Regions from separate parts of the Erythrobacter sp. SCSIO 43205 genome, predicted to be linked through region 3. Evidence: predicted binding sites of a transcription regulator. Region 3 holds the regulator's gene; each other region holds the start of a gene.
The links. Region 3 encodes LexA, which represses DNA repair genes until DNA is damaged. Its sites were predicted from a motif close to GTTCCNCNCTTGTTCT; they were not measured.

Region 1 (7,004 bases), 230 kb from region 3:
ATCGCCTTGTTTCACCGCATCGCCAGATTTGCGCGCCCGGTGGGACACGCCCCCTCGCGGAGAGCGCACCCACTGCGTTTTTGTCGAACGGGCAGATGGGTGAGGCTCAGGCAAATCGGCGTCCGGTTCAATCATCTCCAGATGCGCCAGAACCCGCTTGACCCCGGCAACGCCTGTTTCGATGGAAAAGCGGTCAAAGCGCAGCGCCTCTCCCGTTTCCATCAGGAGCATATCGACGCCTTCCTTGGCAGCGAGCGCGCGTAGGGAACCGTCCCGCAGCGGGCTTTCAACAATCACTGGCGCAGCAAAGGCTTTGGCAAGTTCTGCCAGTCGCTTGTTACCCGCTGCAATGCGGATTTGCGGCAGGTTGTAGCGGTGGATAGCGGCGGTATGGATGTCGATGCCAAGCGATGCGCGGGCGACAATCTCGCTGAAGAATACATTGGCCACCTGCGCCGCAAGCGATCCCCCGGCGCTTCCCGGAAAAGAGCGATTGAGATCGCGCCTGTCAGGCAGATAGCGGGTGTGATTGAGAAACCCGAAGATGTTGGCAACCGGAACCAGCAAAAGCGTGCCCGCCAGGTCGCTTGCGTCGATTTGGGCGGCGAGCCGGTGAATGATGGCGGTCCCGTTCAACTCATCGCCGTGGATTGCGCCGCTGATGAACACGATGGGCCCAGGGCGCGCACCGTGAAGCACACGCACGGCAAGCTGCGAATCGTAACCGGTCGCCATTGTCGTGATGGGTAAGGCGATGTCAGCTTGATGACCCGGTGCGATGGTGTCGCCACCGATGCTGAATTCTGTCCAACTGGTGGCGTGCATCTTGTATATCCCTTGCTGCAAATTCTTCTGTGCCTGAACGGTAGCGCTTGGCAAGCGGCAAGTGGCAACCTATCTCGCCCAGCACTATGGCACGTCCCAAACCTGAAACTTTCGATAAATTGAAAACGGTCGCTGAAAATCGGCGGGCGCGCTTTGATTATCATATCGAAGACAAATTTGAGGCCGGGATCGCTTTGCAGGGGACTGAGGTGAAGGCCTTGCGCGCAGGGCAGGCGACGATTGCTGAAAGTTATGCCGAGGTGCGCGATGGGGAGGTGTGGCTGATCAACTCCAACATCCCTGAATATTCGCACGGGAACAGGCTCAACCACGAGCCGCGTCGGCCACGTAAGCTGCTTTTGAACGCGCGCGAGATCAACAAGCTGTTCGGCGCGGTGGAGCGCAAGGGGATGACGCTTGTGCCCTTGTCGATTTATTTCAACCGCACGGGCCGCGCGAAGGTCGAATTGGCGCTCGCCAAGGGCAAGCAGGCGCACGATAAGCGCGCCACCATTAAAGAGCGCGATTGGAAACGCGACAAGGCAAGGGTGATGCGCGAGCGTTCGTAAGCGCGCTATGACCACTCGACATATGGTGAAATGCCCCGCGTAAACGACGTAATAACGTCATTATCATAGTTCACCCATTGGTCAGGCGCGATGTGATACCCATATGGCTAATATAGAGCGTATCGCGTGTCTCTCGCCTTTGTTTGAGCAAGTCTGAGAAATGCGCAGGTCGGAAAATCGCAAGGGGTGTTAATGTTGTAAGGTTATGAGCGCGCAATCGTCCTCTTCTTCCCCTTCAACACCGGGCTTTCTACCCAACCCTTGGGTGTGGCTGAAGCATCGCCTCGGTCGCACTATGCCGGACCGCGAAGAGATGGCGAAAAACAAGTATCTGGCGCCGATCGCTCACCGATTTTTGAACCCTGAGCTCTGGCGCTTCACAAGGCGTTCGGTGCCGCGCGGCGTGGCGCTCGGCCTGTTTGCAGCCTTCATCATCCCCATCGGTCAGATTTTCCTCGCAGCTTTCCTCGCATGGCCCGCGCGCGCCAACGTGCCTCTCGCAGCGGCGGTCACATTTGTCACCAACCCTTTCACCATCGCATTTTGGGCCGTGGTTGCAAACCGGGTTGGCAATTTCATCTTGCGCATTGACGCGGCAGCCGTCGAAGCTGCGCAAGCTGCCGAAGCGGCCGTGCAACGCATGGATAGTGGCTGGCGCGATTATGTCTTTGATGTCGCGGAAGTGGCGGGCGTTACCATCGTAGGTTTTGTCGTGCTGTCGATCGTGAGTTCGGCGATGGGCTATCTGGTTGCAAGCGGCATCTGGCGCGTGATCGTTGCGCGTAAAGTCGCACGCAAACGGGCAAAACGTTTGATACGTGAGGGAGCTGACCTCGACCTTGGCGGCGACGCGGATTAAGATAACCGCCATATGAGCCGCGGACGCATTCGTCTCGCAAGGATTAAGGCAAGCCAGGGCGTGATCAGGAACAGCTTAAAAACGGGCGATGACATGAGCGCGCTTAGCAGCCTGCCGCCTGCGCATTCGCCGCGCACGCTGTTGATTATCGTTGGCGTTGCGCTTTTGACGAGCGCGCTTGCCCTTTTTGTCGCCACCTCCAATGCGGTAATGACAGGCGCCTATCTGGGCGGACTTACGGTTCTTCTGTTCGGAGCGGCTGCGATCGAACGATTCACCAAAGCTCCAGAGGCCAGTGACATTTCAAGCCCCGACTGGTCGGTCACGGTCGCCGCGATTGAAGGCGGTGCGGGTGCGGGTGCAGGCGCGAAGGGATTGGCAATTGCGATCACCGATAGAGCCAATCGGCTGGTATGCGCCAACAGCGCCTACACGCAAAGCTTTGGCGTTGAGCGCGCGCCGCCCACCCTTGAGGCTGAACGTGCAGGGCTGGAGGCCCTGAACCGTGCTGCGCGCGAGGCGTGGCGCGATGGCGATGCATCGATTGAAGAGTTTGAGGATCTCGCTCAACGATGTTGGGAGGTGTCAGTCAGGCGCGCAGGTCGCGGCGAAGATCATCTCATCTGGCGGCTTAGCCCCATCACCATTGCCTCGACCAGCGAAGCGGTGCAGATGGACCTCTCCGGCCCGTTCGCTGCAATGCTCAGCCGCGCCGGTATAGAGGCGGCAATCACCGCGCCAGACGGCACGATCCGCTCCGTGGCAGCTGGCTTTGCCGAAAGAGCGGTAGGCGACCCGGCGGCAACGCTTGTTGGTCAGCCTTTTGTCTCCTTCCTTCGCGCTGACGAGCGTGAACGCATCTTCTTCGCGCGCGAGGGTCGCAATGGCACGCCGCAAACGCTGATCGATGTCCCTCTTTCAGAAGTCGGGCAAGCGGGCGCCGCGCCGGGCCCAGACGAGGGCACAACGCTGATGCTGCTTGTTGACAGCGGTGTAGGTGTGGGCGGCAGCTGGGACGGATCGGCACAGGCAGGCGTGGCTCAGCTTGAAGCGCTGCTCGCACAGCTCCCTCTGGGACTGGCGATGACTGACCGCGACGGGCGGTTCCTGTTCGGAAATGACGCTTTTCTGCGTTCAGTCGGGCGAGCGGACGGCCAGCTACCTTCCTTTCCCACTGACCTCGTCGTGCGTGAGGATAAAGCTGCACTTTCCGACGCGGTGCGCCGCTATGGCAGGGGGCCTGCGAACAGAGGCGATATGGCGGTGCGTCTCGCGACAGCGCCCGATGAACCCGTTTCAATGGGTCTGGTCGGAGTGCGCGGCCTTGGTGAGGCGGCAGTGCTCCTTAGCCTTGCCGATTCATCTGAGGAAACGCAGCTTAAACGCCAGGTGGCACAGGCAACCAAGATGCAGGCGGTGGGCCAGCTTGCCGGCGGGGTTGCGCACGATTTCAACAATGTGCTTACCGCGATCATCGGCACCTGCGACCTCATGCTCCTTCGTCATACGCCCGGCGACAGCGACTATGACGACATTCAGCAGATCCGTGCCAACTCCAACCGTGCAGCCTCTTTGACGCGGCAATTGCTCGCCTTCTCGCGCCAGCAAACGCTGCGCCCGGAAATCCTGCAACTGCCCGATGTGATCAGCGAAGTCGGTCCGCTTATCAAACGGCTCGTTGGCGAAAAGATCGACTATTTCGTCCAGCATGACCGCAACCTTGGCCCCGTGCGTGCCGATCCACAGCAGCTTGAGCAGGTGATCATGAACCTTGCTGTCAATGCGCGCGATGCGATCAATATGAATGGCGCGCATGGGCGCACGCGGCAGGAAAAGGTGAAAGGACGCATCTCGCTGCTCACCCGGTCAGTCAAGTCGCACGAAGTGGTGAAACTTGGCTCTGAGATACTGCCCGCTGCTGATTACACTGTCCTTATCGTGCAGGATAATGGCGGCGGCATCCCGCCTAAAGTGCTGCCCAAACTGTTTGAACCCTTCTTCACCACCAAGGAGCAGGGGAAGGGCACCGGACTTGGCCTTTCGACCGTTTACGGGATCGTCAAACAGTCGGGTGGCTATATCTTTGCGGATAATGCGACAGGCGCATCGGGCAATCCCATCGGCGCGCGCTTCACGATCTATTTGCCCGTGCACGCTGGCGAAGCGCCCCAGCGTCGCAAAGCGCCTGCACCAGAAGCGTCCTCGGATTGGTCGGCCGGGGGCAAGGTTTTGCTGGTTGAGGACGAGGATATGGTGCGCGCCGTCGCCGAACGGGCTTTGTCGCGCGCAGGATACCAGATTACTGCCTGTTCGGACGGCGAGGACGGGCTTGAGGCGATGGAAGCGCCCGACTCGGACTTCGATATTGTGGTGAGCGACGTCGTCATGCCCGGAATGGATGGCCCAGCAATGGTGCGCGCGATCCGCGAAAAGCATCCCGAAATCCCTGTCCTGTTCATGTCAGGCTATGCTGAAGAGGCGCTTCGCAAAGACATTGATATTCCCAAAATGCACTTTCTTCCCAAACCCTTCAGCGTCGCCGCGATCACCGATAAAGTCGCGCTTGTGATGCAAGAGGCGCGCGCAGGTGAGGACGCTGAAGAGGGCGAATAAAACGGCGTCCTTGCAAAAATTTTTGTCCCCCCCTTGTTCTAATGGAACAAAGTGGGTACAAGCATTCCAACACGACGAAGCAAAGGGGCGGCAAGAGGGCTTTCCCTTAGGTCTGGTTAAAAGTGCTTAATCGGACCTTTGCAAGCGAAGGAGTGCGTGCGATGGCTACCCAACTTAAGCTCGTAGACAAGGAAAAAGACGTGGACCGTCAAAAAGCGCTGGACGCTGCTCTCCAACAGATTGATCGCGCCTTTGGTAAAGGCTCGGCGATGAAGCTCGGCTCGAAAGAGGCGATGCAGGTGGAATCGATTTCAACCGGCTCGCTCGGCCTTGACATTGCGCTTGGCATTGGCGGCCTTCCAAAGGGGCGCGTGATTGAGGTCTATGGCCCGGAAAGTTCGGGCAAGACGACGCTCGCATTGCACTGCATCGCCGAGGCTCAGAAAGCGGGCGGTACGGCGGCTTTCGTTGATGCTGAGCACGCGCTTGACCCTGTCTATGCCAAGAAGCTGGGCGTTGATATTGACGAACTGATCGTCTCGCAGCCTGACACTGGCGAACAGGCTCTCGAAATCACTGACACTCTCGTTCGTTCGAATGCGATTGATGTTTTGGTGGTCGATTCGGTCGCAGCGCTTGTCCCACGCGCCGAAATCGAAGGTGAAATGGGCGACAGCCACGTCGGCCTTCAAGCGCGGCTTATGTCCCAGTCGCTGCGCAAGCTCACCGGTTCGATCAACCGTTCCAAGTGCATGGTGATCTTCATCAACCAATTGCGCATGAAAATCGGCGTGATGTACGGCAACCCTGAGACGACGACGGGCGGCAATGCGCTCAAGTTCTACGCCTCGGTTCGTCTCGACATCCGCCGCACCGGTCAGATCAAGGATCGCGATGAGGTGATCGGCAACTCGACCCGCGTCAAAGTGGTCAAAAACAAAGTTGCGCCGCCCTTCAAACAGGTGGAATTCGACATCATGTATGGAGAGGGCATCTCCAAGATTGGCGAGATCCTTGACCTCGGCGTGAAAGCCGGCGTGGTTGAAAAATCGGGCAGTTGGTATTCCTATGACAGCATTCGTATCGGCCAGGGCCGCGAGAACGCGAAGGTTTACCTGAAAGAAAACCCGGAAGTTTGCGACAAGTTGGAAGCCGCCATTCGCGGTAAAACCGATGAGGTCGCCGAGGAGATGATGACTGGCCCGGACGCGGAGTAAGTCATCGCTACCTTAAGCGGGCGCTCAAAATCCTGAGTATGCCAAGTGCGCGGTGGAAACCGTCGCGCCGCCCGGAGAAACGGAACACCGGCGCTCAGCCAGCCGCCTTTATGGCCGCTTGGTTCAGCGCCGGTTTTTCGTTGGTAAGCAGGGCTTGCGTAACGGTCAGCTTGGTCGGACGGACACTGTGATCGAAACTAATAGAGTTCTTTAGCTTGTCGCCGGGTGCACCATAGCTTACCTGCACGCCTCATAACGTAAACAAGCTCGAATTCAGGTATGACTGCAACAAACGATATTCGTCGATCCTTCTTGGACTTCTTTGCAGGCGAGGGCCACGTGGCTGTGCCAAGCGCGCCGCTTGTGCCGTATAATGACCCAACGCTCATGTTCGTGAACGCTGGCATGGTGCCGTTCAAAAATGTGTTCACCGGATTGGAAACGCCTCCGGGACCATGCGCGACGTCATCGCAAAAATGCGTGCGCGCCGGCGGCAAACACAATGACCTCGACAATGTCGGCTATACCGCCCGTCACCACACCTTTTTTGAAATGCTCGGCAACTTCTCGTTTGGCGATTATTTCAAAGAGCAAGCGATCCACAATGCCTGGAACCTGTTGACCAAGGTCTGGGGTCTGCCCGCTGAAAAGCTTCTTGTCACAGTTTATCACACAGATGATGAAGCGTTCGACCTTTGGCGCAAGATTGCTGGCCTTCCCGAAGACCGGATCATTCGCATTGCGACCAATGACAACTTCTGGTCGATGGGCGAAACCGGACCATGCGGGCCGTGCTCTGAGATTTTCTACGACCACGGCGAGCATATTCCCGGTGGTCCTCCCGGAAGCCCGGATGAAGACGGTGATCGTTTCATCGAAATCTGGAACCTTGTTTTCATGCAGTTCGACCAGCAGGCGGAT
Region 2 (7,004 bases), 230 kb from region 3:
TCATCTGCGCCCACGATCATCTGCGTCGATTGGCCCGCAGGCGCAAAGCGCGGCGCGTGGCGAAAACGCTTTCTTTCATCCTTAGCCTGAAGAATACGGGTCTTGGTCTTGGCAAGGGCTCCCTCGATCTCTGCCTCATCCTTGTCAGGCGCAAGCTTGGTCAGCCCTGCGCGCGTGGGCAATTCCACATTGATCGACACCCGGTCCGCATAAAGCCCCGCCTGTTCAATCAATTGAGGGTCGGCTTCCGGAATGGTCTTTAAATGGATGTAACCGCGGAAATCATATTCCTCGCGCAAAATCCGCGCTGTTTCCATCAGCTGCTCCATCGTGTGATTGGAGCTTTTGATGATGCCGGAGGATAGAAACAGCCCCTCGATATAATTGCGCTTGTAGAAATTGATCGTGAGGTCGGCGACCTCTTGCGGGGTGAACTTCGCGCGCCGCGTGTTCGAGCTTTTGCGGTTCACACAATAATGGCAATCGAAGATGCAGTGATTGGTCAGCAATATCTTCAACAGCGAGATGCACCGGCCATCGGGCGCATAGGCGTGGCAAATGCCCATCCCCTCGGTTGAGCCGACACCTTTCCCACCAAGCGAATTCTTCTTCGCCGTGCCAGACGACGCGCAGGACGCATCATACTTCGCCGCATCGGCAAGGATTTCCAATCGCTCGCGCAAAGTTTGCTGTTTGTGGATGATCTGGGACATATGTTCTTTATATGTTCCAGCCCTCAATCCTGCAAATGCAAAGTGTGCAACCTTCCTGCATGCGGCCATCAAAAAGGCGCATCCAGAGGCATAGGCCAGGCGGCCTACACCCACTGACTTACGCCCGCCGGGGAATTTTTTCGACCCAAATTTCTCCTTAGGTAGGCCTCAGATTTGATCGGGGGCGCGGCCCCTTAAGGAGTTAAGTAATGAAGAACACTGACATCAGCTTTGGAAAAATTCGTCTCGCAGCGACAGCCGCTGTTACAGCGCTTCTGGCGTCTGCTGCTGGTGCGACGACTGACAACACGACTCCTATCGGAGCTGACCAACCCCGTTCGCCGACAGAGGCTCAGTTGCAGTGCATCACCGAAAAAGAGGTGATTGCGGCACAAGAGGCATGGGGCAATGGCATCATCAAAATCGGTGAGGTCTATTCTTCGGGCGGCGATTATCGTCAGGCAGCAATCAATCACATTGATAGATTCTATGCCTATGACGAAAGCCTCGTTCTGTTCAAACCAACGCTTGCATCGGTTCAACAGTTTCGTCCGTCTTTTGATGGCGCCTTGTCCTATTTTGTCGGCGGAAACGCTTCCTTTCCGGAAGACAAGGGTTTTGCGATCACTCCGTGGTCAAATGTGCGTTGGCAAAATGCCGGGATTACCAACAACATCTGCAACATGGCCGTTGCCATGGGCAATTACTTCTTCACTCCGGCAAACGGCGGCGATGAAGTGAAGGTTGAATATACAATCGGCTATATTCGTGATGCACAAGGCGATCTTAAAATGGCCGTCCACAAGTCGACCATCCCTTACAATCCTGAAAGCTAAACTTTCTTCCTGGCAATTGAGAGGATTGCCACATGAAAGGGGCCGGATGTTCCTCCCGGCCCCTTTTTATGTCTGAAAAAATGAGCGTTTGGGCAAAGGCCCAATCACACGCGGTGCATCCGCTGCCTCTGCTCATCGCTGGCATTGTCGATATTGGCGCAAAGGTGATCAATGATGGCAATGTGCATCGGGCTTTCAAAGGAAACGCCGGCGATCTTGCCATCGACCCATGCAACCTTGCCCAGTGGGGTGTTAATCCCGTTCACGCGGATCGTCACCCTATCACCGACACTGGCAAAGCCTGAAGTGGCTGACAGCTTGCAGCCACCTTCTGAGATGTCGATGAGTGTGGCATAGATTGAACGCGATTGAACGCGGCCCTTGATCATAAGATGCAAAGCACGCCGCTGAGATGATCGCGGGTTAGTGTTGTTCGCCATTTTTGCCACATTCGCCATGTTAGACATTCGCACTACACCTTGTCGTCCTGCTGTCCTTGTGGCTGCACCATATGTAAAATCCCGTAAGAATGGCTGAATGCTTGTGGTTAATTTCTTTACGCTTTTTGAGCGTGAGTGTGCTTGATAGTCTTGATGAGCGGCTCAAGCGGCAATTCCGTGAAGATACCACTGTGGGGTGCCTCCACGACCATCGCCGACAAGGCCTGAGCGATAGATCCAATAGCGCGCACCCTTCGCATCCTCGATGGCGTAATAATCACGCAGCCGGGTGGTCGAGCGCTCGCGCCACCATTCAGGCGCAATCCTCTCCGGCCCCTCAACGCGTGCGACCTCATGCACCTGGCCTCGCCAACGAAAGCGCTGGGGATAGCCATCGGGCGAGGCGTAAAGGACGGCGATTGCCTCTGGTTGGTCGAGCAGCTTCAACGGCCTTTTATGGCGCAGGACTGGAGTGTGCGCAGCGGGCGCAGGGGCAAGAGGAGGCTGCCAGCTTTGCGCGCGCTCTGGCATATGGCTGGCGCACGGCACAGGCCGGCGCACCGCGTTCGGGCCAAGGCGTACGGTGAGCCGGTCAATACACGCGGAAATCGAGGTGCCATGGCGCTGGGCTGCCTCTTCGACATCGCTTTGCGAGGCCGCCAGGGGCTCTGCCCAGGACGCGCGCAGGCGCACGATTTCGATGCCGAACCCTGCCTCAATCCCTTCGAGCTTTTCGCCAAACAGGCGGGTGATATGATGAGGATCACGTGTGGCAGCGGCAAGCTCAAGGCGGCGCACAATCACCTCTCCATCGACCCGCCACATTCCCAGCTCAAGCCGCCTTGCGCCCTTGCCTTTGGCTTCGAGTTCGCGTGCCATATCCTGCGCCAAATCCTCAAGCACCTGATCGAGCAGCGAGCGATGGCGCAAAGGCTCCATCAAGCGGCGCTGCACCAGCGGCATTTGTTCAGGCACCACGGGGAGCAGCGGTTCAGGCACGCGGCCAAGCAGCTGATCCAATCGGGTGAGCGGGTTGGCGGACGGTGATTTCCTGCCCCTGAAACGCCGGTGCAGCGCGTCTCTTGCGGCCGCTTCCTTGCGGCTTGTGGCCCCGCGCGCAATATCCGCCAGGTCGCCAAGGCGTTTAAGGCCGAGACGGCGCAGGACGGTAATCACATCAGCATCAAGGCGAAGCGCGGCTGAGGGAAGATCAGCAAGCTGACGCATCATATCCTCCCCAGCCTGAGGCGGATTGATGATGCTGCCGCGAGGGCCATAATGCGCCAGTGCCCAAGCCGCGCCTGCGGTGGGGGCGATGCCTGCGCGCACTCGCAGATGCCTTTTGGCGAAGGCTTGGTTTACATCGGCGAGCAGCCTGCGCTCCCCCCCAAACAGATGCGCGACCGCCGTCACATCGACGAGCAAGCCATCGGGCGGGTCAAGCGCGCTCCATGGCCCCCAGCGCTGAGCCCAAACGGCGAGTTTCTCTAGCAATGCCAAATCGCCCGCCGGGTCAGAAGGCGCGGTTTCAAGCGCGGGGTAAAGCGCACGCGCATCGGCGAGCATCATGCCGACCCTTGCGCCAACGCCGTGGCCAGCATCGTTTACAGCATCAATGCGCGGTCCATGAGCGGTTTCGGTGATGAGAACAGTTGGAGGTTCTCCCTCCCCCTCACTCCCGCGCGTCTTATCCCCTTGCGACAGCCGCCAGCGATCGACCGAAAGTTGCGCGCACCAAATCGCTAGAATGCGCCGATCCTTTTTGGGGTCTGTTGAGTTTTGGAAGAGTGACATTGGGAGCGTATTCCGAGGGACGTTGAGGGCGAGATTGAGGCTTTGGCTCCACCCGCAATCGCCCATCCCTCGCCCCAAGCTTCCATTCCCCCGGCGCATGGGAGCGGGCGCGGAACAATTCGGCCTGCCACATGGGCTCGCCTGGTGCTGCGGCGTTCCAACGCGGGGTTTCAGATACATCAGGCCGCGCGCGCCACCGCATCCGCGCCGAAGACAAATCGCCTTGCGCCTCCAACCGCACCAGCCACAGCGCCACCCCATGCTTTTCCGCTGTCAAACTCAGCCGCCGTGACGCGGTGAAATCAAGCGCGCGTGGATTGCCCGCAATCTCTCCGATCACGCACATCAGATCGCGGCATTTGAGCCCCTCTTCAAGCGCGAACAGAGCATCCTCAGGCGTGCTGGCCTCCACACAGATCACCCGCTCGCGCCAGTCCTCAGGCAGCCCGTGGAGATAGGGTCGCCCATTCATTTGAACCGCGCGTTTGTCCTGCACCCAGAGCACCTGGCGCAAATCCTCTGCCTCAGCCAGCGCGTCTTCACCTTGCCCCGCCACGGCCCCAGAAAAACTTAGAGCATCGCGCGCCAGGGCAAGCGCCAATCCCGCCCCGCTGCCATCACGCGCGCTGGCAAAAATCTCGCTATGCAAAGGTTGATCGGTAAGCCCCGGACGCCAGCGCGCCTCGCGCTGTTTCGATAAAGCAGCAACATCTACGCCAGAGAGGCGCGAAATGGGCGGCACACAGCGCCGAGAAGGAGAAGCCGATTGGGTCATAGGAACACATGAAGAGACTCAAGCAAAGTCCCTTTGTTCCCATTATGTTCCATATAAGAAGGAGGAGCGCAAGTGCGCACTCCTCCCTATTTCGGTAAAACTTATGCGAGCAGTCCCATAACCAAGATCACAGCGAGTACAGTCGGGCACACAAAGCGTACCAAGACGCGCCACAACAGGTGCAACGCCCCATCAAGGCCGTTCTCATCGTCAATAAGCCGCGCGTCAGCGACCCAACCAACAAAGACGCAAGTGAGGATGGCGCCAATCGGCATGAATAGCTTTGCCGTCACCCCGTCGAGCGTGTCGAAGAAATTGGTTTCAGCAAAAAGTGGGATGAACCCAAGCGGATAAAATTCGGCAAGATCATTAAATGACAATGCCGAAAGCACACCCAGAATCGCCGCGCCAAGCCCGACAATGATCGTCGCCGAAGGACGCGTAATCTTGAAGCGTTCGTGCGTCCAGGCCGTTGGCGCTTCCAATAATGAAACAGAGCTGGTGAGCGCTGCGAAGAAGATCATGATGAAGAAAGCAAGGCCGATAAGCGAGCCAAACGGCATCGCCTGAAAAGCAATCGGGAGAGATTGGAACATAAGGCCCGGCCCCGCACTTGCCGACAATCCGGCGGCAAAAACAATCGGGAAAATTGCCAAACCTGCAAGCAGAGCAACGGCGGTATCCGCGCCTGCAATAATGCCAGACGTCTCGCCCAGATTGGTGTCGCGATTGGCATAGGCGCCATAAGTCATCATCCCCGCCACACCCAGAGACAATGAAAAGAACGCCTGTCCGACCGCGGCCAGCATCACCTCAGGGGTGAGCTTGGAAAAATCGAAGGTAAACAGGTAGGCAACCGCCTCGGAGAAGTTACCAGTGAAGGCGCCATAGATGGTGATCCCAAGAAATAGCATAAAGAACAGTGGCATAAGATAGACCGCCACCCATTCGATCCCACTCGACACCCCGCGCGCGACAAAGAACATGGTGACGGCAAGGAACCCAAGGTTGAGCCCCGCCATCAAACCGCCATTGCCAAACAAGCCCGGAAGAAGCCCCTCGATGTCTTCCGCTGCGCGACCTTCAAACGCACCGCCAGTCAGGCCCGTCTGGAACAGATCGCCCGCGAACACACCGATGTAGTACACCACCCATCCACCAACGACGCAGTAGAAGCTGAGGATAAGAAACGCGGCGAACACGCCAATGGACCCGATAACGCCCCAGCCCCCAGACGCGTTGGAATCGCGCGCGACGCGGCGCACGCTTTCAGGCGCATTGGCCTGTCCATGGCGACCGATCAAAACCTCGGACAAAAGCACCGGCAAACCGATCAGCAGCACGCAGAAAATGTAGAACAGGACGAAAGCGCCTCCGCCATTCTCGCCGGCTTCGGCGGGAAAGCGCCACATATTGCCCAGACCCACTGCCGAACCGACAGCGGCAAGGATAAAGGCGCTGCGCGATGACCAGTTTTCGTGCCCGACGCTGGATGCTGCCATTGTGTGAAAGTTCCCTTTTATCCGCAGCGCTTTTGTTTGAGCGCTCTTTGTTCGAATGCGGCCAGTGTTCTGCAATTATTCTGGCGCATAGCCAAGGGGCGCAGTGTGGTTATCAATGGATGAATTTATGCGCGGGGCTCCCCACCAAGGCGTTCGATTGCCATTTTCCACCACGCGCATCAGCTTCCCCACTGGCTGCGCCCTCCCTCTTGCCGAGATCACCATGAGTAAGAAAGTTGAAAAAAGTGCCAAATTCCCAGAAAAGATCAAGCCTTTGAAACTTCGATACTATCGCCCTTGATCTTGCCGGATTTACTTGACACTCGTGTCAATTTGCAAGCCTTGCGACAAAGACCAATCGCAGCTTCGACTGCATAAAATTTGGCCTTTTCTCACTCGCCTGTTTAGAGACTGCCCCCATGTCGACAACATTCAAGCTCGATACGAGCACAAGCCGAGCCAATCCCACCCCGCAGCCGATGAAGCGGCTGACCGTGCCGCGCATCCGGGCGCGCAAAAAGGATGGTGTGACCGAAGATCCGCTGGTGATGCTGACCGCCTACACCGCGCGTCAGGCACAATTGCTGGACGCGCATTGCGATATGCTCTTGGTTGGAGATTCGCTTGCTCAAGTGATCTATGGCCTGCCCTCCACTATTCCGGTGACGCTTGAGATGATGGCCAATCACGGTGCAGCAGTGGTGCGCGGTTCCTATCACTCGGTCGTCGTCGTTGATATGCCGTTTGGCTCCTATGAGGCATCGAAAGAGCAAGCCTTTGAAAGCGCCTCTTATCTCCTGAAACAGACGGGCGCTGCTGCGGTGAAGCTTGAAGGCGGTGAGGCGATGGCAGAGACGGTCGAATTCCTCAATTCGCGCGGGATCCCAGTGATGGGTCACGTTGGCCTGACGCCGCAAGCGGTCAATGTGCTGGGCGGTTATATG
Region 3 (7,004 bases):
CTTCAAGTTCTTCAGGCGTTGCAAAGCACTTGTAAGCATGGCCTGCCTCAAGCAATTGATTGGCGATTTCGGCATGACGCGCGGCGCGTGTCGACTGGAACACCGGCTCTTCGTCATAATCGAGGCCAAGCCAATCAAGGCCATCAAAGATGGCATCAATTGCCTCTTGCGTAGAACGCTTCTTATCGGTGTCTTCGATGCGCAGAAGCGCTTTTCCGCCGTGACGCCGCGCATAAAGCCAATTAAAAAGGGCCGTGCGTGCGCCGCCAATATGAAGAAAACCCGTCGGAGAGGGGGCAAACCGCGTTACAACTTGCGCTTTGCTTGCGCTTCTGTCTGTTTCGCTCACCATCGACTATCAATTCCTGTTCATTTGTCGCATACTACTGCTAGCCAACCCAAATGGGGAGGGGCGGTAATACATGGCCGATGCGCCAATCATTCCAATGGGAGACAGCCCGGCGGGCGAACCTGCCAGCGCGGGAACACCCCCCACTTCGCCTCCATCTGCTTCTGATGCAAAGCGTATGCCGCGCCTCTGGCAAAGGGGGGGCGGCTTGTCCAGCATTTGGAATGCGATTGCGGACAATCTCGAACAATTCCTGAGCCACGCAGGATTTGACCGGGCACCGTGGCTGGCAGTCATTTTTGCTTGCGGCATTCTAACCTGGTTCGGCCTTGACGCACCTTGGGCATGGGCCAGTGTGATCGGATTAAGCCTTATCATCGCTGGAATAGCTCTGGCTGCGTGGCGTGACAATGACCGGCGCGATCACCTGCGCACCGCAGTAATCGCTTGCGCTCTTGTGTTCGCAGCGGGTGTCTCGGTCGTCTGGTTCCGCTCTGAACTCGTAGGCGCAGCGGCGATAGAACGACCCAGCGTTGAGCGTGTTCAGGGCTATATCCTGTCGCGTGAAGATCAACCCTCGCAACAGCGTATTCGCCTTGTTCTTGCCGTGCGCGATGCGACAAGCGCGCAGAGCCGCAAGATCCGTGTGAATGTTCCGCTGGAGGAAGTGGAGCAAGCCAAGCTTCGCCACGGGTCCGGCGATTGGGCGAGCGTGCTTGTCGAAGGCGCGATTGTCAAAATGCGGGTAAGGCTGATGCCACCTGCAAGCCCGATGCTGCCGGGTTCTTATGACTTTGCCCGGGCTGCCTGGTTCAAGGGGCTCTCGGGCACTGGCAGCGTTATGGGCCCGATTGAGGTGGTGAAAGCAGGGGAAGGCGATGGCCTTGTTGCCCGGGCTCAGCGGTGGCTTTCTTCCCATGTCCGGGACAATGTGGGAGGCTCGGCCGGCACGATTGCCGCTGCTTTTGCAAGCGGTGATCGCGGAGCAATCTCAGAAAGCGACAGCGATGCCATGCGCGATGCCGGGCTCACCCATTTGCTTGCGATTAGCGGGCTTCATGTCAGTGCGGTCATTGCAGGGGCCTATTTGCTCGCGATCAAATTGCTTGCGCTGTCTCCCGGCCTTGCGCTTCGGGTTCGCTTGCCTGTCATTGCAGCCGGTGTTGGAGCGATTGCAGGGATCAGCTATACATTGCTGACCGGTGCGCAAGTTCCCACAGTGCGCGCTTGTGCCGCCGCCATGCTCGTATTGTTCGCACTGGCGACCGGGAGAGAGGCGCTGTCCCTCAGAATGGTCGCAATGGCAGCGGTTTTCGTCCTTTTTCTATGGCCAGAGAGCGTCGTGGGTCCCAGTTTTCAAATGAGCTTTGCTGCGGTTCTTGCCATTGTCGCCCTCCATTCCAGCGAGCCTGTAAAAGCGTTTATGGCCCCTAGAGAGGAGAGCTATCTGGCAAGGATCGGGCGCGGGGTTGCGATGCTTTTTGTAACTGGTCTGGTGATTGAAATTGCTCTTATGCCGATCGTTCTGTTCCATTTCCATCGGGCCGGATTGTATGGAGCGCTAGCCAATGTCTTTGCCATTCCGCTGGTGACGTTTGTATCCATGCCGCTAATCGCTCTGGGTCTGCTTTTTGATTGGATCGGTCTTGGTGCACCGTTCTGGTGGCTCACCGAGAAGTCACTCAATCTGCTTCTGGCAATTGCTCATTTCACATCAGCCCAGCCCGGCGCGGTGAAGCTGATGCCGCAGATGAGCGGTCTTGCCATCGCCCTGTTTGTTATCGGCGGCCTTTGGCTTGCCTTGTGGTCGGGCAGGGCGCGTTTGTTTGGCTTCGTACCTGCTGCGATTGCCACTTTCCTTCTTCTTGCAACGCCCATCCCCGATGTTTTGATCGGAAGAGATGGGCGTCACGTTGGCATTACCATAACTGATGAGCATGGTGATCGCCGCTTGCTTTCTCTGCGTGACAGCCGCTCATCCTATTCGCGCGACAACCTGCTTGAATTGTCTAGCGTCACGAGTGAGCCGATCCCGCTTGCGCAGTGGGAGGGGGCGAGGTGCTCACCTGAGTTCTGCACTATCGTTTTAGAACGCGGTGGACGGAATTGGACGCTTCTGCTTGCTCGCAACCGCGAGATGATCGAAGAGCGCGCGCTTGCCGCTGCGTGCGAGCAAGCCGACATCGTTGTTGCCGATCGCTTCTTACCGCGTTCTTGCTCGCCTCGATGGCTTAAGGCCGATCGCCGGTTCCTCCAGCAAAGCGGAGGGCTGGCGCTAGACCTTGCGAATGAACGCATCACCACCGTCGCTGCATCACAAGGCGAGCATGGATGGTGGCGCGCCGGGGAAGGGTAAGAGTTACCGCCCCCCGTGCGCCACACCGATCAATGATAACGCCGCAAAAGTCCTGCAAGCTTACCCTGAACCTCAACCTCATCGGGGCCATAGACCTGCGGGTCATAGCTTGCGTTGGCAGGGTCGAGGCGCACCAGTCCCCCATCCTTGTGGAGATACTTGAGCGTCGCCTCCTCGCCGCGCACCAACGCCACGACAATTTCCCCATCGCGAGCAGTGTTCGTCCGGCGGACAAGCGCAAAGTCCCCATCGAAGATGCCAGCTTCGATCATCGAATCGCCAGAGACTTCGAGCGCATAATGCTCTCCCGGTCCAAGCAGGGCCGCTGGCACAGGAAGCGAGCTTTGGCCTTCAAGCGCTTCGATTGGAGCACCGGCCGCGATCCTGCCGTGGAGCGGGATGTCGATCACGTCATTGGCCGGTTCCGGAGCCGCTTTAGGAGCAGCACCAGCGCCAATAACCGTGTCATTGGCCGCCGCAGAAACCGAAGGCGCAGCGCGCGGAATAGGCGTTGAATCTTCGGGGTTCTTGATCACTTCCAAAGCGCGCGCCCGATTGGGCAGACGCCGGATAAAGCCGCGCTCTTCAAGAGCGGAGATCAAGCGGTGGACACCCGATTTGCTTTTCAAATCGAGCGCTTCTTTCATTTCTTCAAAACTGGGCGAAATTCCGGTTTCTTCCAGCCGCTGCTGAATGAAACGAATCAGTTCGTGTTGCTTTGCCGTAAGCATGGGCAAACTCCATCAGCCGCACTCTCGCGTGACAGCACAGCCGCCTTGAGCTGCACCGACACAGTGCCAAATTCGCGCATTCCCAGAGGCACCGAACGCAGAAGCGGAACAGGTGCGATACAGAACACTAACCGTTCGACCGATATGGCGAACGAATGAGGAACGAATAGGCAACTTGATTCGGCAAGTCAAGCGCGTGAGGTGACTAAACGCCCGCAAAACCGCCGTTTTGGAGGCTATACACAGTGATTGGCTCGCCTATTGCCACTTCAGGTGCATTTGGTTCGCGTTCGACCAAGCAATTGGAGATAGCCAGCGAACCAAGCGCACTTGAGTCCTGGGATGCTGCACTCACTACTTTCTCGCCATCGCTGATCGCGCGCACAAACTCGCGGCGCGGCCCGCCAGCGGGGAAGGCCTCCCCGGCAACGCGCGTTTGGGGCGAGGGCAAGGGCGCTTCGATCCCCATCGACGCGCGCATCAAGGGTAGGGCAAAGAGGTAGGCGGTCACAAAACTTGAAACCGGATTGCCCGGCAGACCCAGAACAATTTGGTGGCGGCCTTCGGCCTCGCGGGTGGCAACCATCAAAGGCTTGCCCGGCTTGATCGCTACCTTCCAGAACGCGATCTCGCAGCCCCATTCCCGAAGGGCATCTTGCACAAGATCGTGGTCGCCCACCGACGCACCGCCAGAGGTGATGAGGATGTCGCAGTCACTTGCGCGCCCTAAGGCATTCGCCATTGCGCCCATGTCGTCGGCAACCGGACCGATCCGCTCAACTGTGCCCACTAGCGGCGTGAGCATGGCGGCGATCATCGTGCCATTGCTCGCGGGGATTTGGTCATCGCGGACGTGCGCAGGGTCGCTTGCAAGTTCGTCCCCGCTATCAAGCACTGCCACTTTGGGACGCTTGGCAACCGGCACTGTCGCATGGCCGCCAGCGATAGCGAGCGCGATTTGACCGGGGCCAAGCACAGCGCCCTCGCCGAGCAAAGTATCACCCTTGCAATAATCAAAGCCTTGGCGGCGGATGTGGCGTCCCGCCTCGGGAGTGGCATCGGCGCTCAAGCGGTCGCCGTTGCGCACGGCGTTTTCCTGGATCAGAACACTCTCACCGCCCGCTGGCATATGCGCGCCAGTGGATATGCGCACGGCTTCGCCCGGACCCAAAGCGCCGCCAAACGGTGCTCCGGCACGGCTTTCTCCGACAATGCGCCACGGCCCATCGCCCGCAATCGCATAACCATCCATCGCAGATAGATCAGCGGGCGGCTGTGTGCGGGCAGCGTTAACATTGCCTGCCAGAACGCGTCCCAAAGCACCTTCTACCGCGACCTGCTCGCTTGCCATCTTTGGCGCGAGCGCGAGCAGCTGCGCCTGTGCCTCGGCTAGGTCGAGCCAGCTGGCCACTTAGTCTTCCGCCTTCCAAGTGCCCGATTTGCCGCCGCGTTTCTCGATAAGACGCACCTCGCTGATTACCATGCCTTTATCGATTGCCTTGGCCATATCGTAGATCGTGAGGAGCGCAGTAGAGACAGCCACCATCGCTTCCATTTCGACCCCGGTTTTACCGGTAAGAGAGGCACTGGCGGTGGCGCGGATGCCGCTTTCTTCAAAAGCGAACTCAATCGTTACCGCTTCCAATCCCAGCGGGTGGCATAGCGGGATCAACTCGCCGGTGCGCTTGGCTGCCATGATTCCGGCGATGCGGGCCGTGCCTAGGACATCGCCTTTCGGAGCGTTACCTTCGCGAATTGCTTTTAGAGCCTTGTCCGACATTGAAATCGAGCCGCTCGCAATGGCGACGCGGTGGGTTTCCGCTTTGCCGCCCACATCGACCATATGCGCCGCGCCATCTTCGCCAAGGTGGGTAAGCCGGGTCATGCTGCGCTCTCGATGTTGGAGATTTGAGACACTTGAGACACTGTCCAGGAGTTGAAATCAGATTGACCAATAAAAAGGCGTCTGATCGCCTTAATCGATTGAAATGAGGGCGCTTGCTCGGTCATGCGGGCGTTATGCCAGATTTGGATGATGTAGGATACTATGGAGGATTTTACCCTTGCAAAAGCGCGCGGGTCGCAGCCGCTACGTCATCTGCTCTCATCAGGCTTTCGCCAACAAGGAATGTGCGTACACCGCTTTGTGCAAGCCGCTCACAATCTGCATGGGTCGCAATGCCGCTCTCACCCACCAACAGCGCACCGTCTGGAGCAAGCGGGGCGAGCCGTTCGGTAGTGGCAAGCGAGGTGGTGAAGGTCTTGAGGTCGCGGTTATTGACCCCGACGAGCTTTGATTTGAGGTGGGTTGAAGCGCGCTCCATCTCCTCTTCATCGTGGACCTCGACAAGCACATCCATCGCGTGTTCGAGCGCGGCGGCTTCGATCTCGGCCATTTGCACATTGTCGAGTGCTGCAACGATAATGAGGATTGCATCCGCGCCGATGCTCCGCGCCTCAAGACACTGCCACGGATCGACCATGAAATCTTTACGCAGCACAGGGAGGGCGCAAGCATTGCGCGCTTCGACGAGATAATCCTCATGGCCCTGAAAATAAGGCGCATCGGTCAGAACGCTGAGGCAGGCGGCACCCCCCGCTTCATAGTCGCGCGCATGGTCTGCGGGGCGGAAGTCGGGGCGGATGAGGCCTTTGGACGGGCTTGCCTTCTTGACCTCTGCGATCAGGGCAAAGCCGGTTTCGACCTTGGCGCGCAGGGCAGCCTCGAACCCGCGCGGAGGCGATTGCTCGCTCGCGGCGGTTTGAAGCGCGGCGTTGGTGGTGGCGGCTTTGCGGTCCGCGACTTCCTCGCGCTTGTTCGCGCAGATTTCTTCAAGCTTGTTCATCAGACCGTGAGTTCAATCCATTTGGCGAGGAGTTGCTTGGCAGCCCCGTTATCAATCGCTTCGGCAGCGAGGCTAGCGCCCTCTTGCCAGTCCTCGGTTTTGCCCGCGACAAGCAAAGTGCCCGCTGCATTCAAGAGCACTGCATCGCGATAGGCGCTCTTTTCGCCATCAAGGAGCCTTGTGAGGGCAGCCGCATTGTACTGCGCATCGTCGCCGCGAATGGCTTCGAGCGGGGCATTGGGAACGCCGATGACGCTTGCATTGACGCGGCGCATGGTGACTTTCCCCTCGCTCACATCAGCAAGAGTGTTGTCGCCTGCAAGACTGAGTTCGTCGAGCCCTTCATCGCCTGAAACGATAAAGCAGCGCTCCTGATCTAGGCTTGCCTTTGCCTCGGCATACGTGGGCACGAGGTCAGGGCTGGCAAGACCGATAAGCTGGGTGCGCACGCCGGCGGGATTGGTGAGGGGGCCAAGCAGGTTGAAGATCGTACGCTTGCCGATCTTCTCGCGAATGGGCGCAATGGGCCCAAGCGCCGGGTGGTGGACCCGGGCAAACAGAAAGCCGATGCCAATCTCATGCAGGGTCTTTTCCGCGCAGCGCACGGCTGCCTCCATATCGAGGCCCAACGCCTCCAAGGTATCGGCAGCGCCCGACTTGGACGAAGCGGCGCGGTTGCCGTGTTTGGCGACGGGCACTCCGCAAGCCGCGACGACCAGGCT

Region 1: the regulator LexA is predicted to act here: its motif matches at 4,891-4,906, upstream of recA (recombinase RecA).
Region 2: the regulator LexA is predicted to act here: its motif matches at 4,594-4,609, upstream of INR77_RS09295 (recA-like protein).

Annotation. Positions count from the first base shown of each region.
Region 1 is NZ_CP063202.1:2,421,036-2,428,039, reverse strand. It holds gene INR77_RS11480 (succinylglutamate desuccinylase/aspartoacylase family protein) at 1-825, opposite strand, end outside; gene smpB (SsrA-binding protein SmpB) at 912-1,394, shown strand; gene INR77_RS11470 (DUF2062 domain-containing protein) at 1,690-2,253, shown strand; gene INR77_RS11465 (PAS domain-containing sensor histidine kinase) at 2,347-4,866, shown strand; gene recA (recombinase RecA) at 5,028-6,083, shown strand; gene alaS (alanine--tRNA ligase) at 6,363-7,004, shown strand, end outside.
Region 2 is NZ_CP063202.1:1,966,449-1,973,452, reverse strand. It holds gene INR77_RS09315 (putative DNA modification/repair radical SAM protein) at 1-713, opposite strand, end outside; gene INR77_RS09310 (phosphoribosyl-AMP cyclohydrolase) at 923-1,549, shown strand; gene INR77_RS09305 (PilZ domain-containing protein) at 1,654-2,016, opposite strand; gene INR77_RS09300 (DNA polymerase Y family protein) at 2,152-3,783, opposite strand; gene INR77_RS09295 (recA-like protein) at 3,677-4,558, opposite strand; gene INR77_RS09290 (sodium-dependent transporter) at 4,660-6,060, opposite strand; gene INR77_RS09285 (hypothetical protein) at 6,176-6,361, shown strand; gene panB (3-methyl-2-oxobutanoate hydroxymethyltransferase) at 6,480-7,004, shown strand, end outside.
Region 3 is NZ_CP063202.1:2,192,004-2,199,007, reverse strand. It holds gene gltX (glutamate--tRNA ligase) at 1-352, opposite strand, end outside; gene INR77_RS10375 (ComEC/Rec2 family competence protein) at 423-2,705, shown strand; gene lexA (transcriptional repressor LexA) at 2,735-3,436, opposite strand; gene INR77_RS10365 (molybdopterin molybdotransferase MoeA) at 3,642-4,847, opposite strand; gene moaC (cyclic pyranopterin monophosphate synthase MoaC) at 4,848-5,321, opposite strand; gene trpC (indole-3-glycerol phosphate synthase TrpC) at 5,494-6,282, opposite strand; gene trpD (anthranilate phosphoribosyltransferase) at 6,282-7,004, opposite strand, start outside.